3 regions of the Lactococcus sp. UBA7128 genome follow, and region 1 is predicted to be linked to each of the others. Evidence: predicted binding sites of a transcription regulator. Region 1 holds the regulator's gene; each other region holds the start of a gene.

Region 1 (4,502 bases):
TTTCAGAGAAAGAAATGATTTCAGACCTAGTAGCAAAACTGTTGCCAGAAGCGCGAAATGCTTTCTATATTGGTCGTAAACAAGATTACTTTGTTTCTATGGAAGCTAGCTTGAAACTAAAAGAAATTTCATATATCCAATGTGAGGGCTTTGCTGCTGGAGAACTTAAACATGGGACAATTTCTTTGATTGAAAATGGTACACCTGTGATTGCGCTGATTTCAAATAATGAAGAAGTTGCAGCACACACACGAGGAAATGTCATGGAAACAGTGGCACGTGGTGCATCAGCGATTACGATTGTAGAAGAAGCTGTAGCACGTGAAGATGATGATATTGTCATCAATAATGTTCACCCTTATCTTTCAGCTATTTCAATGGTTGTACCGACACAATTGATTGCTTACTATGCAACAGTACAACGTGGTCTTGACGTAGACAAACCACGTAATCTTGCTAAAGCCGTAACTGTTGAATAAGAAATTAATATTCTTAAGCGGCTAAGGTCTCAATAGTCAAACAGAAAAATGCTCAAGATGATGGCTTTCTATGCCACATTGAGCATTTTCTGTTTTTTTTTAGTTTTTTCTTCCCAGCGTATCTGTAATTATGGTTTCTTGAGGTTGTTTCTTAGTGTTTGGGACAAGTTAAAGAGTGAAGGGACAAACCTAGGGATTTATGGAGAAAATCCAAGTTCTGTGATAAAAGAAAAGGTGAATTTCAAGCGTTTTTTACGTACAGGTATATAAGGAGAAGACATGTATCAAGTAAGAGAAGATAATTATCCTATGAAACCCCGTGAACGTCTATTAGCTTTTGGCTCTGAAAAGCTGAATGAACAGGAACTTTTAGCTATTTTATTGAGAACAGGTAGTAAAAAAGAAAATGTCATGGAACTTGCAGCTCGTGTGCTGAGTGTTTTTGACAATTTAGAGGAGTTTCGCCGTGCTTCAGTGGGAGAGCTAAAGGAAATATCAGGTATAGGTCAAGTAAAAGCAGTTGAAATAAGAGCCATGATTGAGCTTGGAAAGAGGATTCATACAACACAAAGAAAGCGCTATGGGCAAGTGATGGGGTCTCAACAACTGGGGATGAGTTTGGTAGATGAGATGGCTTCTTTTGATCAGGAAAATTTAGTTGCTATTTACTTGGACAGTCAAAACCGTATCATTCAGAAAAAAACGATTTTCATCGGAGCAGTCAACCATTCAATTGCTCATCCACGTGAGATCTTGCATTATGCAATTAGAAATCTTGCTGTCGGAATTATTATTGCACATAATCACCCTTCAGGTATAACTCAGCCAAGTCCGCAGGATAAAGTCTTTACCAAGAAAATTAAGGAGGTTTGCGAAAACTTAGGCATTCATTTTTTAGACCACATTATTACAGGACACAATACCTATCTCAGCTTCAGAGAAGAGGGTCTATTGGACCATTAAAAAATATAGAGACAGAGTGTAAGACTACTGAAAAACTTATATTGTTTTGCTTAAATACAAGAACTTGTCGTATAAAAAAGTCGGGAAAAATGAATTTCCCGACTTTTTCAGCAGTTTATTCAAGTGCTGCTGTATTTTTTAAGTGATGTTTTGTGCATTGATACCCTCACACTTCAAGCAGTTCGGACAAACAAGCCATCTAGAAATTATCTGAGCTTTTTATTTGATATCCTTATGTGACATGAAGAACAAGAGGGTTTGAAGTTCTTTGGTTAAGTCAATAGATTGTACTACGACATCATCTGGTACATGCAGGCGTAAAGGTGAGAAATTAAGAATACCTTTGATTCCGGACTCTACTAAGATATCTGCAACTTCTTGAGCATTTTCTTTATTTACAGAAATAATCGCTGTTTTGATTTTTGAGTTTTTGACATGTTTTGAGAAATCTGCAATATCGTAGATAGGAACACCTGTAGCGCTCGTTGTACCTACGAGTGGATTTTCTGGTACATCATAAGCTTGGGTAACACGCATCTTATTGCGATTTTGGAATTGGTAGTTAATCAAGGCCCGTCCAAGATTGCCGACTCCTACAAGGGCAATATGGGTTTCACGGTCTTGTCCAAGTAGTTCTCCAAAAAAGTCACGCAAAGCACGTGTTTCATAGCCATAACCTCGCCGTCCCAGTTCACCAAAAAGTGAAAAATCTCGCCGAATCGTTGCTGCATCTACACCAATTTTTTCAGAAATAAGCTGCGAGTTTGTGCGCGTCACTTGTTCATCAACTAAAAGTTTGAACAAACGGTAGTATTGAGGCAAACGTTTTGCAGTTGCCTTAGGTAGTTGTTTATTAACTTGGGAGCCAGCCATGTTATCTCCTTTACATAGTCTTTGTGAATATTTTACTTTTTTTAGGATAAATTGTCAAACAATTCTTTCTGGATAATGCGAATTATTTTATAGTTCCCTTTTTATCCATGCTTGTCTCATAGAAGAAAAGGAAGAAAACAATGAAATGTGATAAAATAATAGCATGACCTACTATGAAAACTATATGGCTGGACACATCATACTTCCTCATGCTATGTTGGAGCATTTTGCTCAACTTTTCCCCTCAGCGGGGGACTTTTTGGTTTGGCTTTATCTGTATGAAAATCGTGACAGTGCGCCCAGTGAAATTGCTACAAAGATAGGAAAGAAACTTTCAGATGTTAACCACAGTATTGATAATTTGCAAGATTTTGGTTCTTTGAAAGTTACCTTATTGGAAATTTCAGGGGATGTAGAAACGATTTTTGATGTTACTCCTGCACTTAAAAAGCTGGATCAATTGGAAGGATTGACACCAAAAATTCAAGCAGAAGATACTTCTAATATACAAAACACGGGGCAACTTCAAGATTTAGTTAATATTTTTGAAGCAGAGATGGGTATGATTACACCAATGCAAAGTGAAGAACTGCGCAGCCTGCTTTTTGAAGATAATTATGATGCAGAGTTGATTAAACTTGCTCTTCGTGAAGCAGTCATTAATCGAAAAGTTTCGCTCAACTATATCAAAGCGATTTTGCGAAACTGGCGTAACGAAGGCTTAATGAGTACACAAGCTATTGAGCAGCGTAAAGCAGAGCGTGTAGAAGCTACACAGAACCAAAAAAATACAGATTTTTATATCCCAATGGATGGTCCTTGGAACGGAAAATAATATGCTAAGTAAGAAAAAATTTTTAGAAGCTTTAGATATCATTGTAAACATGTTTCCGGAAGCACACGGAGAGCTGGAGTGGGAAACACCTTTTCAACTTTTGATTGCAACTATCTTATCTGCACAAGCCACAGATAAGGGCGTAAATAAGGCGACACCAGGTCTTTTTGCGAAGTATCCTGACCCTAAAAGTTTGGCACAGGCAGACATTTCAGACGTTGAACAATGTATCCGAACAATTGGACTTTACAAAACGAAAGCGAAAAACATTGTAAAGACTTCTCAGATGCTGGTAGAAAACTTTAATAGCGAACTGCCAAAAGATAAAAAATTATTACAAACCTTGCCTGGTGTTGGCCGAAAAACAGCAAACGTCGTTCTGGGAGAAACTTATGGTATACCTGGAATTGCTGTTGATACCCATGTAGAACGGATTTCAAAGCGTTTAGATATCGTGTCACAGAAAGCCTCCGTTTTGGAAGTCGAAGAAAAGTTGATGAAGCTCATTCCTGAGGAACGCTGGGTGGAAAGTCATCATCACCTCATCTTTTTTGGACGTTATCATTGTACGGCGCGCGCACCAAAGTGTGAAGAATGTCCTGTCCTTGAATACTGTAAATTTGGAAAGAGAAACTTGAATGACTGAAGTAAAACTCTCAAAACGTCTACAAGCTGTTGCTGATCTCGTTAAATCTGACAGCCGTCTTTTGGATGTAGGCAGTGATCATGCTTATCTCCCAACCTATTTGATTCAGCAAAAAAAGATTGATTTTGCAATCGCAGGCGAAGTGGTTAAAGGCCCATTTCAGATTGCTAAAAATCATGTGTCTGAGCAGAACTTGCAAGATAAGATAGAGGTCAGATTAGCCAATGGTTTGGCTGCCTTTGAAGAAAGCGATGCTATCTCAAGTATCGTGATTGCGGGTATGGGTGGACTTTTAATTTCGGAAATCCTTGAAGAGGGTAAAGATAAATTGAGTCAAGTGGAGCAACTTATCTTGCAGCCCAATAATCATGAAGAAAGTCTTCGTTCGTGGCTTGTCGCGCATGATTTTGTAATTTCGTCAGAAAAGATTCTTCTTGAAGCAGGAAAAATCTATGAAATTATTGTGGCAGAGCATGGCACATCTGAGCTGAATGAAACAGAGCTTGAGTTTGGACCTTATCTTTCGCAAGAAAAATCAGAGGTCTTCCGTAAAAAATGGAATAAAGAGCTCAGTACTTTAAAGAAAATACTTGAACGACTTCCTGAAAACCATGAGAAACGCGCAGCTGTTCAAGCTAAAAAAGAAAAGATAGAAGGAGTCCTACAATGAAAATCAGAGATTTCATGGCCTTGTACGAAGAGTTTT
Region 2 (4,502 bases), on a different contig from region 1:
CTATCCCCTTTAGGTCCAGTTTCTGTCCCGATTAAACGTATATAGGGTGCTAAAACTTTTGTATGATCAAGTTGGAATGATTCGACTTCAGCCATTGTTTTTCTCCTTTTTCCTTATTATTTATGAACAGTAAAAAATTTTAACTTTTTATTTGATAATTTGTTCCTATTGTAGTGTTCTCATCTTTTAGGCTCTGCCTAAACAAACACCCTTATTATAACACATTCCAGCTTAAGTGTTTTTCATCTGGACTTTTTGCAGTTTTGATTATTGGATAAGACCAGCATGTATTGTTTCACGTAAAACAATGGCAGTGCATTTTAAAGGGGATTTCTTTGTCCAAGTTTTCCGAAAAAACTGTTGTATAATTACTAAATAGTTTTAACTTAAAAGAGAGAGATATTTAAAAAAGACGGGAGAATATACTTAAAAATAGTCTAAAATACTTGACGAGGGAAATACTGTGTTCTGTAATCAAGTAATACAGCAGGGTAAATTTCTCCTTTTTTCTGCTGCAGCAGAAGTTGTAAACGATTTGACTGCTGTTGATTAAAAAGGAACAAAGCAAGCCTTTGCACTATCTTTAGCAGATGTGGTAAAACTTTCCCAACCGAGCAGCGCATTTTCTAATCATGCGGAGCGTGTGACAGGTGGGCAAGGTGATAATCATGGCTGGTGGCTACGTACTCCTGGGATTTCAGGTGATGGCTGGCGTGTGGATGTTGCGGCTAATGGGCGGGCTGGTCAGCTTACTCGCACTGGTCATGTAGACCTTTCTTTAGCATTTATGGGCGTCCGTCCAGCACTTATTATCTACCAGCCAGAAGCTTAAAGAAATCATTTAGCCCTTCCTCTAAAATTCCTGCATTTCAGTGGTGAAACGGGTGAGATGCGGGAAACACCTGTTCTTTGTTCTTCCAACATCCGCGTTCTCCTTCTACACTTCCGAACCAAATTTTTTCGTCTCCTTTCATAAAGTGATAGAATAAAGCGAGAAGTAAAGAAAAGGAGAATTTATGGCACTTACAGAAACTTACACTCTTTCAAATGGTATGGAAATTCCCAAAGTTGGTTTTGGGACATGGCAATCAAAAGATGGCGAGGAGGCCTATCAATCGGTCAAAACGGCTCTAGAAGTTGGTTATCGTCATATTGATACAGCTGCCGTTTATGGCAATGAAGAATCCGTGGGACGTGCAATTAAAGACAGCGGGATTGCACGTGATAAATTGTTTATCACCACAAAGCTTTGGGATCTTGGAACAACTGAAGATGCAAGAGCGGCACTTGATGAAAGTTTAGAAAAACTCGGCTTAGACTATGTTGACCTTTATTTGATTCACTGGCCGAATCCTAAAGCCTTCCGCCCTAATTTTGCTGAACGAAACGCAGCTGTCTGGAAAGCGATGGAAGATGGCGTGAAAAATAATAAAGTGCGTGCGATTGGTGTGTCAAACTTCCATCCCCGTCATTTGGAACCATTACTTGAAGTTGCTGAGATAAAGCCTGTTGTTAACCAAATCATGGTCAACCCCTCAGATCAGCAAGAAGAGGTCGTTGCTTTTAATAAAGCACACGATATCTTGACAGAAGCTTACAGCCCACTCGGTACAGGCAAAATTTTTGCCATCACTGAACTTGCTGATATTGCAGATAAATATGAGAAAACAGTGGCACAAGTCGTTTTACGTTGGAGCCTACACAAAGGTTACCTCCCATTACCAAAATCTGTAACAGCAAGTCGTATCAAAGAAAATGCTGACATTTTTGATTTTGACTTGTCAGATGAAGACATAGCCTTTATCGACAGTCTTCATGGCAAAGCGGGCCTTGCTCGAAACCCAAATGAAGTCAATCATTAATAGGTATATCCTGAAAAAGTACACCAAATTGAAAGATTTGAGTGTCTTTTTTTATAATTTGCAGAATATGTACAATAAGAATAAGGGAATATTAAAAGAATGTTTTATTTTAAAAAAAATATTGCCAAAAGAGAATGAAAGCGCTATAATATACTTGATAAAATTTTCACAAAAGGAGAAACAATTAAGTATGAAAATTGGTGTAATTAAAGACCCAAAACAAGGTGAAGCACGTGTAGGGATGACCCCAGAAAACGCGAAAATTCTCGTTGAAGCAGGGAACGAAGTGCTTGTTGATAGAAATGCTGGTGCGGGTTGTGGTTTTACAGATGATCTTTACGAGGCAGCTGGAGCTCAAATCGTAGATACAGAAACTGCTTGGGAAGCGGAGCTCATCGTTAAAGTTAAGGAACCGATGGAATCTGAATATAAATACTTTAAACCAGGTCAAATTATCTGGGGCTTCCTTCATCTAGCAGCTAATAAAGCCTGTGTTGAAAAAATGATGGAGGTGGGTGTAACAGCTATTTCTGGTGAAAACATCTCCATCAATGGTGTTCTGGAGTTGCTCAAGCCAATGTCAGCTATTGCAGGACGACGTGCAGTAAACATTGGACAATATTACCTTGAAAAACAGCACGGCGGTGAAGGGATTCTCTTGCCAGGTATCGCGGGTATTGAAGCTGGTACCGTTGTTATTTTTGGCGGTGGAAATGCTGCAGAAAATGCTGCTGATATAGCAGTAGCTTTAGGCTGTAAAGTTATCATCATCGAACTTGGAGATGCTCGTATCGCGCAGCTTAAAGAGCGTTATGAAGGAAAAAACGTTGAGATTGTCAAGTCAACAACAGAAGCTTTAGAAGAGAATATCAAACTTGCAGATATCTTTATCTCAACAATTCTAATTCCAGGAGCCAAACCACCAAAATTGGTGAAAGAGTACATGGTCAAGTCAATGAAACCTGGTTCGGTCATTGTTGATATTGCTATAGACCAAGGAGGTACAGTGGAAACAATAGATCATGCAACGAATCATGCAGATCCTGTTTTCATTAAGCATGGTATTATTCACTATGCAGTACCAAATATGCCTGGTGCAACACCACGTACAGCGACCATTGCCTTAGCTCAAGGTAACCTTTCTTTCCTCAAAGAAATCTCTGTTAAAGGTCTGGATGAAGCATTGAAATCAAAAGAACTCCTTTCAGGCCTGAGTGTCTATAAGGGGAAAGTAGTTTCCAAGCCTCTTGCTGATTCAATAGATGTTACTTATACAGAATTTTAGAAAGGGTTTGAGGAAAGAGAAGATGACAAATTTAGCAAGTCTGCCTGTTACGATTAAAGATATAAAAAAGGCTCAAAATATTGTAAAACAGTATGCGCGTGAAACACCATTGATTCAGTCGATGTTCTTAACTGCTAAAACAGGTGGAGAGGTTTATTTGAAGCTCGAAAACATGCAGTTAACAGGCTCATTCAAATTCCGTGGCGCTTTTAATAAAATTGCGCAGTTGTCTGAGGAAGAAAAAGCGCGTGGTGTTATTGCTTGTTCAGCTGGTAATCATGCACAGGGTGTTGCTTTGACATCAAAACTTTTAGGAATTAAGAGCATCATTGTCATGCCAAAGGGCGCGCCACAGGCAAAAGTAGATGCCACACGTGGATATGGGGCAGAGGTGATGCTTGAAGGTGAGCAATTTGATGACTCCAAGGCTTTCTGTGAAGCCTATGCTAAGGAAAACAACATTACTTACATCCCACCTTATGATGATACAGAAGTAATGGCTGGTCAAGGAACAATAGGTCTGGAAATTTTGGATCACCTTTGGAACGTGGATACAGTTTTGGTTCCTGTAGGTGGCGGCGGCTTGATATCAGGTGTTGCTGTTGCCTTAAAATCTTTCAATCCAAATATTAAAGTTATTGGTGTACAAGCTGAAAATTGTCATGGAATGACAGCATCGTTTAGGGCACGTAAAAAAGTTTATCACGATGAAGCACCAACGATTGCAGACGGCTGTCACGTTGCTTATCCAGGCGAATTGACATTTGAGGTTGTTAACCAAATTGTTGACAATATGGTTCTGGTTTCAGAAGCAGAAATTGAGTTGGCGATTAAAGACCTTATTCAACGTACGAAAATCGTTGTAGAAGGTGCTGGCGCTCTTACAACTGCAGCGATTCTTGCGGGGAAAGTGGATGAATATGTGAAAGACAAGAAGGTTGTTTCCATTGTATCTGGTGGTAACGTTGACTTGGCACGTATAGAAGATATCGTTGATCACTTTCTGATTGCGAATGATGAAGAACAGTAAATCTTAACATCTTAATTATCCATAGGTAAAAAAGCTCTGTAATTCAGGGCTTTTTACGCATATTTCAGTCTTTTTTTAATTGTGCGATAAATTACTTGAAATCACAAAGTTAACAAGATTGTATAATTTAAATTAAAATATGAGCAAACAGTCCAAAAAATCTTGCAAGAGTTTTTGAAAAGTGTTAAACTAATTGTAAACGGTTACAGGAAATGTAGCCGAAAAGTGAAAGAAGGTTGTAAAAATGACTTCAAAAGTTTTAACGGAGTTCCTCGAAAATGGGCTTGGAAACCTAAAAGAAAAAGGTTTGCTCAACACAATTGAC
Region 3 (4,502 bases), on a different contig from region 1:
CAGTATTTCTTTCATACCTAGAGAATATTTTTTTATCGGCTTTTCAAAGAAACGTGAAGCGGAAAACAAGGGCATATATTTTTGGGCATGTTCCCACTCCTTTCCTCTCAAAACTTTAATATAGTCCGCTGCTTTGAGATTGCTATCAAAAATATCAAGTGTCGCCACATAGGAAACTCTTCCTTGATGCCAACCATCAGAGATAAGAATCTCTCCCTCAAAGTTCATCTCATCATTGATTGCAGTAAAAAGGGTAGACTTTCCTGTTCCATTTCGACCGATGATGCCATAAAGACCAGGTCTATCAAGGGTTAAGCAAACGTTACTGAGTGTGTGAGTTGTCAAGTTGTTTATTGCAAGTTTCATAATATATTATGCCTTTCTATAAATATACTTTGTAAAAAGGAAGTGGCTTGTGCTGTAGAAAATAATGGTACAAGAGAGAAGAACAAGAGCACCAATCCCAAGTGAATTCCTACCAAAGAGAAAGTCTCCAGAAGTTGGCCACGAATTTTCACCATTTGAAAACTGAAGGACGGTGTTGATATCTAAGTAGGTCAAAGGAATCCATTTGATGATTGTCTTCATCACTTCATGCGTATGGATAACAGAATAAGTGACTAGCAGTAAAGCGATAATCGCTGAAGGAATGTAAGCTTTTCTGATAAACTGTGAGAGGAGCTGTCCTAAACTTGTAATAAAGAGGATGGCCAGAAGTAGATAGAGCAGGCGCCAGAGCAACTCCTCGCCCTGAAATAAATCATAAGTTGCCCCAACGACAAAGTCAGGAAAGTTCCAAGAGCCCATGCCAAACTGGAGTCCAGCGAAGAGCGCAAAAACCAGCAAGGCAAAAAGAATAAGCAGGAGCACAAAACCAGCAGGGATAAACAGATGCTGGAAATGTAGCACTTTTTTATCCTTTTTCATCAGGTGGTAATAACGCAAACCATTAGGCATTTCCATCGCTAAGGTGTCCCCACAGATGAAAGTCAGCAGGATTAAACCATAAAGTCCTCCTAAGCCAATCAAAATATATTGGGCAGCGCCTAGGCCTGAGGGATTGAGTCCTGGAGCTTGGGTAAAGTCTTGCCCACTGTTTAGAACTTGGTGATACCACTTTGACATTGATTTGATATGCTCATGTCCTCCAACAAGAGAAGACTCTTCGCCTTTCTTTTCAGCTTCCTCCAATTTTTTTAGCGTCTTTTCGTTGTGAAGGTTCTCTAAACGCCAGAACTCCTTGTAATTGTTTTTTTCCAATGCATGGAGCTTTTCTTTATTTAATTTTAAATCTTCTTGCAATTCGACTAAAATTTCTTGGACATTTTCTGGAGGATTTTCAGATTCAATAAGAATTTCGGTCTCTTTAATATTTTTTTCATTAAAATGGATGTTTTCTTGCGTGATAACTTTTTGATTTATGTTAGTAGGAAGATTGGTTCCCACGGTTTCAAAGGCAATGAACTGGAGAATTAAGCCGATCAACAATAAGGAGAGAAGTACTTTGTTTTTATTGTTACTTAAAAATTTTTTTAGTATAAACATATTTTTTTCCTCATGAAAAGAGCGAAGGGAAAACAGTATATGTTTCCCTTTCGTCATTGTGTACTTCACTTAGTAAGTGTCGTAAATATAGGTTCGATAATAGAGTTTGCTCTTTTTATCATAAGAAAAATAAATCTCACGAAGTTTGTAACCCCGTATAACCCTCAATTCACGGTAAAAGGTCCGAACAAGTATACCTTGTGGTGTGTATACTCTTTGATGCACGACAGTAGCCACCCAGACTCTGGGTGCTGGTTTCTGAACGTCATTGGCCTGCGCTAAGCCAGATCCCGAAAAAAGTGCAAGAGCAGTGAGCGCAGTAATGATGAATTTTTTAAGATTTTTGCTTGGCATATGTTTTCCTACTTTCTATATAAATTATTGCGATACTATGTTTCAGTTCCTCCTTTCAATACATAATATCTTTTTTTGCCTTACACTGTATTAGACGTCAATACATTTTACTTTTCACTAAAAATATATTTTGTAGAATAGAAAACAAAAATTTCTTATTCTTCTAAAAAGGGGTGTTTTTTTCCCTTTCTCAAAGTTAAGCGCTTTATTTATGCTATATTTACTCTATAGTGGATACAGAAAGTGGAGGAAAAACAATGATTATAGGTGTTGTCAAAGACCTGAAACAAGGAGAAGAAAGAGTGGGCATGACACCAGAAAATGTAAAAATTCTGGTAGAGGCCGGTCATCAACTTTTTGTAGAAAATAAAGCTGGTGCAGGAGCTGGTTTTTCAAATGAGCAGTATATTGAAGCTGGTGCTGAGATTGTTGACCGTGCCAAGGCTTGGGAAGCAGAACTTCTTGTCCGGGTAAAAGAACCCCTGGAAGAAGAATACCAATACCTTAAACAAGGTCAAATCATTTGGGGCTTCTTGCATTTGCCAGCCAACAAAGCCTGCGTAGAGAAGATGATGGAAATGAATATTACGGCTTTTTCCGCTGAAAATATTGCGGCTGATGGCATTTTTCCTCTTTTGAAACCTTTAAGTGCTATTGCAGGGAGACGCGCAGTTAATCTTGGACAGTATTACTTGGAGAAACAGCATGGAGGGCAAGGGATTCTGCTTCCAGGTATTCCTGACAGCGGGATTGAAGCAGGACATGTTGTGATATTTGGTGGTGGAACGGCTGCCGAGAATGCAGCAGACATCGCCTTGAGTATTGGCTGTTCAGTTGTTATATTGGAGCTGAATGATAAGCGTATACAGGAGCTTGAAGCACGTTATTTAGGAAAAAACATTCAGATTATTAAGTCAACAACGGAAGCTTTGGAAGAACATATCAAAGAAGCAGATGTATTTATTTCAACAATTTTGATACCTGGTGCTAAACCGCCTAAACTTGTGAAGGAATATATGGTTAAGTTGATGAAACCTAGTTCAGTTATTGTGGATATTGCTATTGACCAGGGTGGAACAGTTGAAACGATTGAACATGCAACCAGTCATGCAAACCCCGTATTTGTAAAACATGATGTTATCCATTATGCAGTGCCTAACATGCCAGGAGCGACACCTAGAACATCAACTTTAGTGATGTCTAAAGGTAATATAGAATACTTGAAGCTCATTGCAGATAAAGGTTTAGATGAAGCGTTGGCCGCAAGCCTTCCTCTTACCTCTGGCATGAGTGTCTATAAAGGACAGATAGTTTCTCTTGCTTTAGCGGAATCTATCGACCTGCCCCATGTAGAGAAAAAATAAGCTAAAAATCATTGAGATATTTGTCTCAGTGATTTTTTATTTGCAGGTGTGAACACGTATAAGCTCTGAAATATGATATAATGAGACAAAGATTATAAATAAAAGAACAGGAAGGTATTTGTTTGGCTAAACATTCCGTAGAGTTTAAGTTGGAAAACCCCGAAGATGCAGTTTTGCTTTTTGGCTCACAGGATAAAAATGCACAGTTGATAGAATCTCAACTTGCTGTTGATATCAACTACAGGGGAGAAAGGGTGCAGATTTTTGCGGATAACGAGAATGCTCCTGAGCAAGCACGTAAGGTTCTGCAAGCGCTCCTGGTCTTAATTTCACGGGGATTACCTGTACACAGTTCAGATGCAATGATTGCAATCAAGATGGTGTTGGAAGATAATATTGAAAATTTCATCACACTTTATGAAATTGAATTGACGAAAGATGCTGTGGGGACACCAATCCGCTTAAAAAATGTGGGCCAAAAACTTTATGTAGACAGCGTAAAGCATCACGATGTCGTGTTTGGCATAGGACCTGCAGGGACAGGCAAAACTTTCTTAGCTGTTGTTATGGCTGTTCAAGCATTGCGTAATGGACAAGTGAAGCGGATTATCTTGACACGTCCGGCTGTTGAAGCTGGTGAAAATCTCGGCTTCTTGCCAGGCGATCTACAAGAAAAAGTAGATCCTTATCTGCGTCCTGTTTATGATGCTTTATTCCAGATTTTAGGAAAAAATGCAACCGAACGGATGATGGAGCGTGGAATTATCGAAATTGCACCTCTAGCTTACATGCGTGGACGTACTTTAGACGATGCCTTTGTTATCTTGGATGAGGCCCAGAATACAACAACGATGCAGATGAAGATGTTCCTCACGCGCTTGGGGTTCAACTCAAAAATGATTGTCAATGGGGACATCTCACAGATTGATTTGGCTTCTAAAGTAAAATCTGGCTTGATTGATGCGCAGGAAAAACTTTCTGGTTTAAACAGTATTGATTTTGTCTATTTTACAGTTAAAGATGTCGTTCGTCATCCTGTCGTGGCTCAAATTATCAATGCTTATGAGAAAAAAGGAGACAAACATGTCTGAAGGCTATGTTCTTGACTTGCGCAAAATATTAGGTCCCCGACCACTTGTGATTGCTTGTGCGAGTCTCATTATTTATAATGATGAAGGGATATTGCTCCAAAAGCGTAAAGATACAGGCTGTTGGTCTTATCATGGTGGTTCGATTGAG

The links. The regulator Rex, encoded in region 1, represses fermentation and respiration genes when NADH is low (regulators of the CRP and FNR family bind a similar motif). The targets are predictions, from matches to a motif close to TTGTGAANTANTTCACAA.
Region 2: the regulator Rex is predicted to act here: its motif matches at 2,017-2,034, upstream of B4H39_RS04455 (alanine dehydrogenase).
Region 3: the regulator Rex is predicted to act here: its motif matches at 2,030-2,047, upstream of ald (alanine dehydrogenase).

What each region holds. Positions count from the first base shown of each region.
Region 1 covers NZ_DKXK01000023.1:11,795-16,296, forward strand. The annotation lists gene glmS (glutamine--fructose-6-phosphate transaminase (isomerizing)) at 1-479, shown strand, start outside; gene radC (RadC family protein) at 759-1,442, shown strand; gene B4H39_RS02975 (redox-sensing transcriptional repressor Rex) at 1,662-2,315, opposite strand; gene B4H39_RS02980 (DnaD domain-containing protein) at 2,479-3,150, shown strand; gene nth (endonuclease III) at 3,152-3,796, shown strand; gene B4H39_RS02990 (tRNA (adenine(22)-N(1))-methyltransferase) at 3,789-4,466, shown strand; gene B4H39_RS02995 (Nif3-like dinuclear metal center hexameric protein) at 4,463-4,502, shown strand, end outside.
Region 2 covers NZ_DKXK01000035.1:22,405-26,906, forward strand. The annotation lists gene B4H39_RS04440 (S-ribosylhomocysteine lyase) at 1-95, opposite strand, end outside; partial or broken gene B4H39_RS04445 (hypothetical protein) at 578-832, shown strand; gene B4H39_RS04450 (aldo/keto reductase) at 1,017-1,862, shown strand; gene B4H39_RS04455 (alanine dehydrogenase) at 2,053-3,147, shown strand; gene tdcB (bifunctional threonine ammonia-lyase/L-serine ammonia-lyase TdcB) at 3,170-4,177, shown strand; gene B4H39_RS04465 (glycine C-acetyltransferase) at 4,422-4,502, shown strand, end outside.
Region 3 covers NZ_DKXK01000006.1:14,150-18,651, forward strand. The annotation lists gene B4H39_RS00795 (ATP-binding cassette domain-containing protein) at 1-366, opposite strand, end outside; gene B4H39_RS00800 (hypothetical protein) at 373-1,545, opposite strand; gene B4H39_RS00805 (hypothetical protein) at 1,615-1,899, opposite strand; gene ald (alanine dehydrogenase) at 2,157-3,263, shown strand; gene B4H39_RS00815 (PhoH family protein) at 3,386-4,354, shown strand; gene B4H39_RS00820 (NUDIX hydrolase) at 4,347-4,502, shown strand, end outside.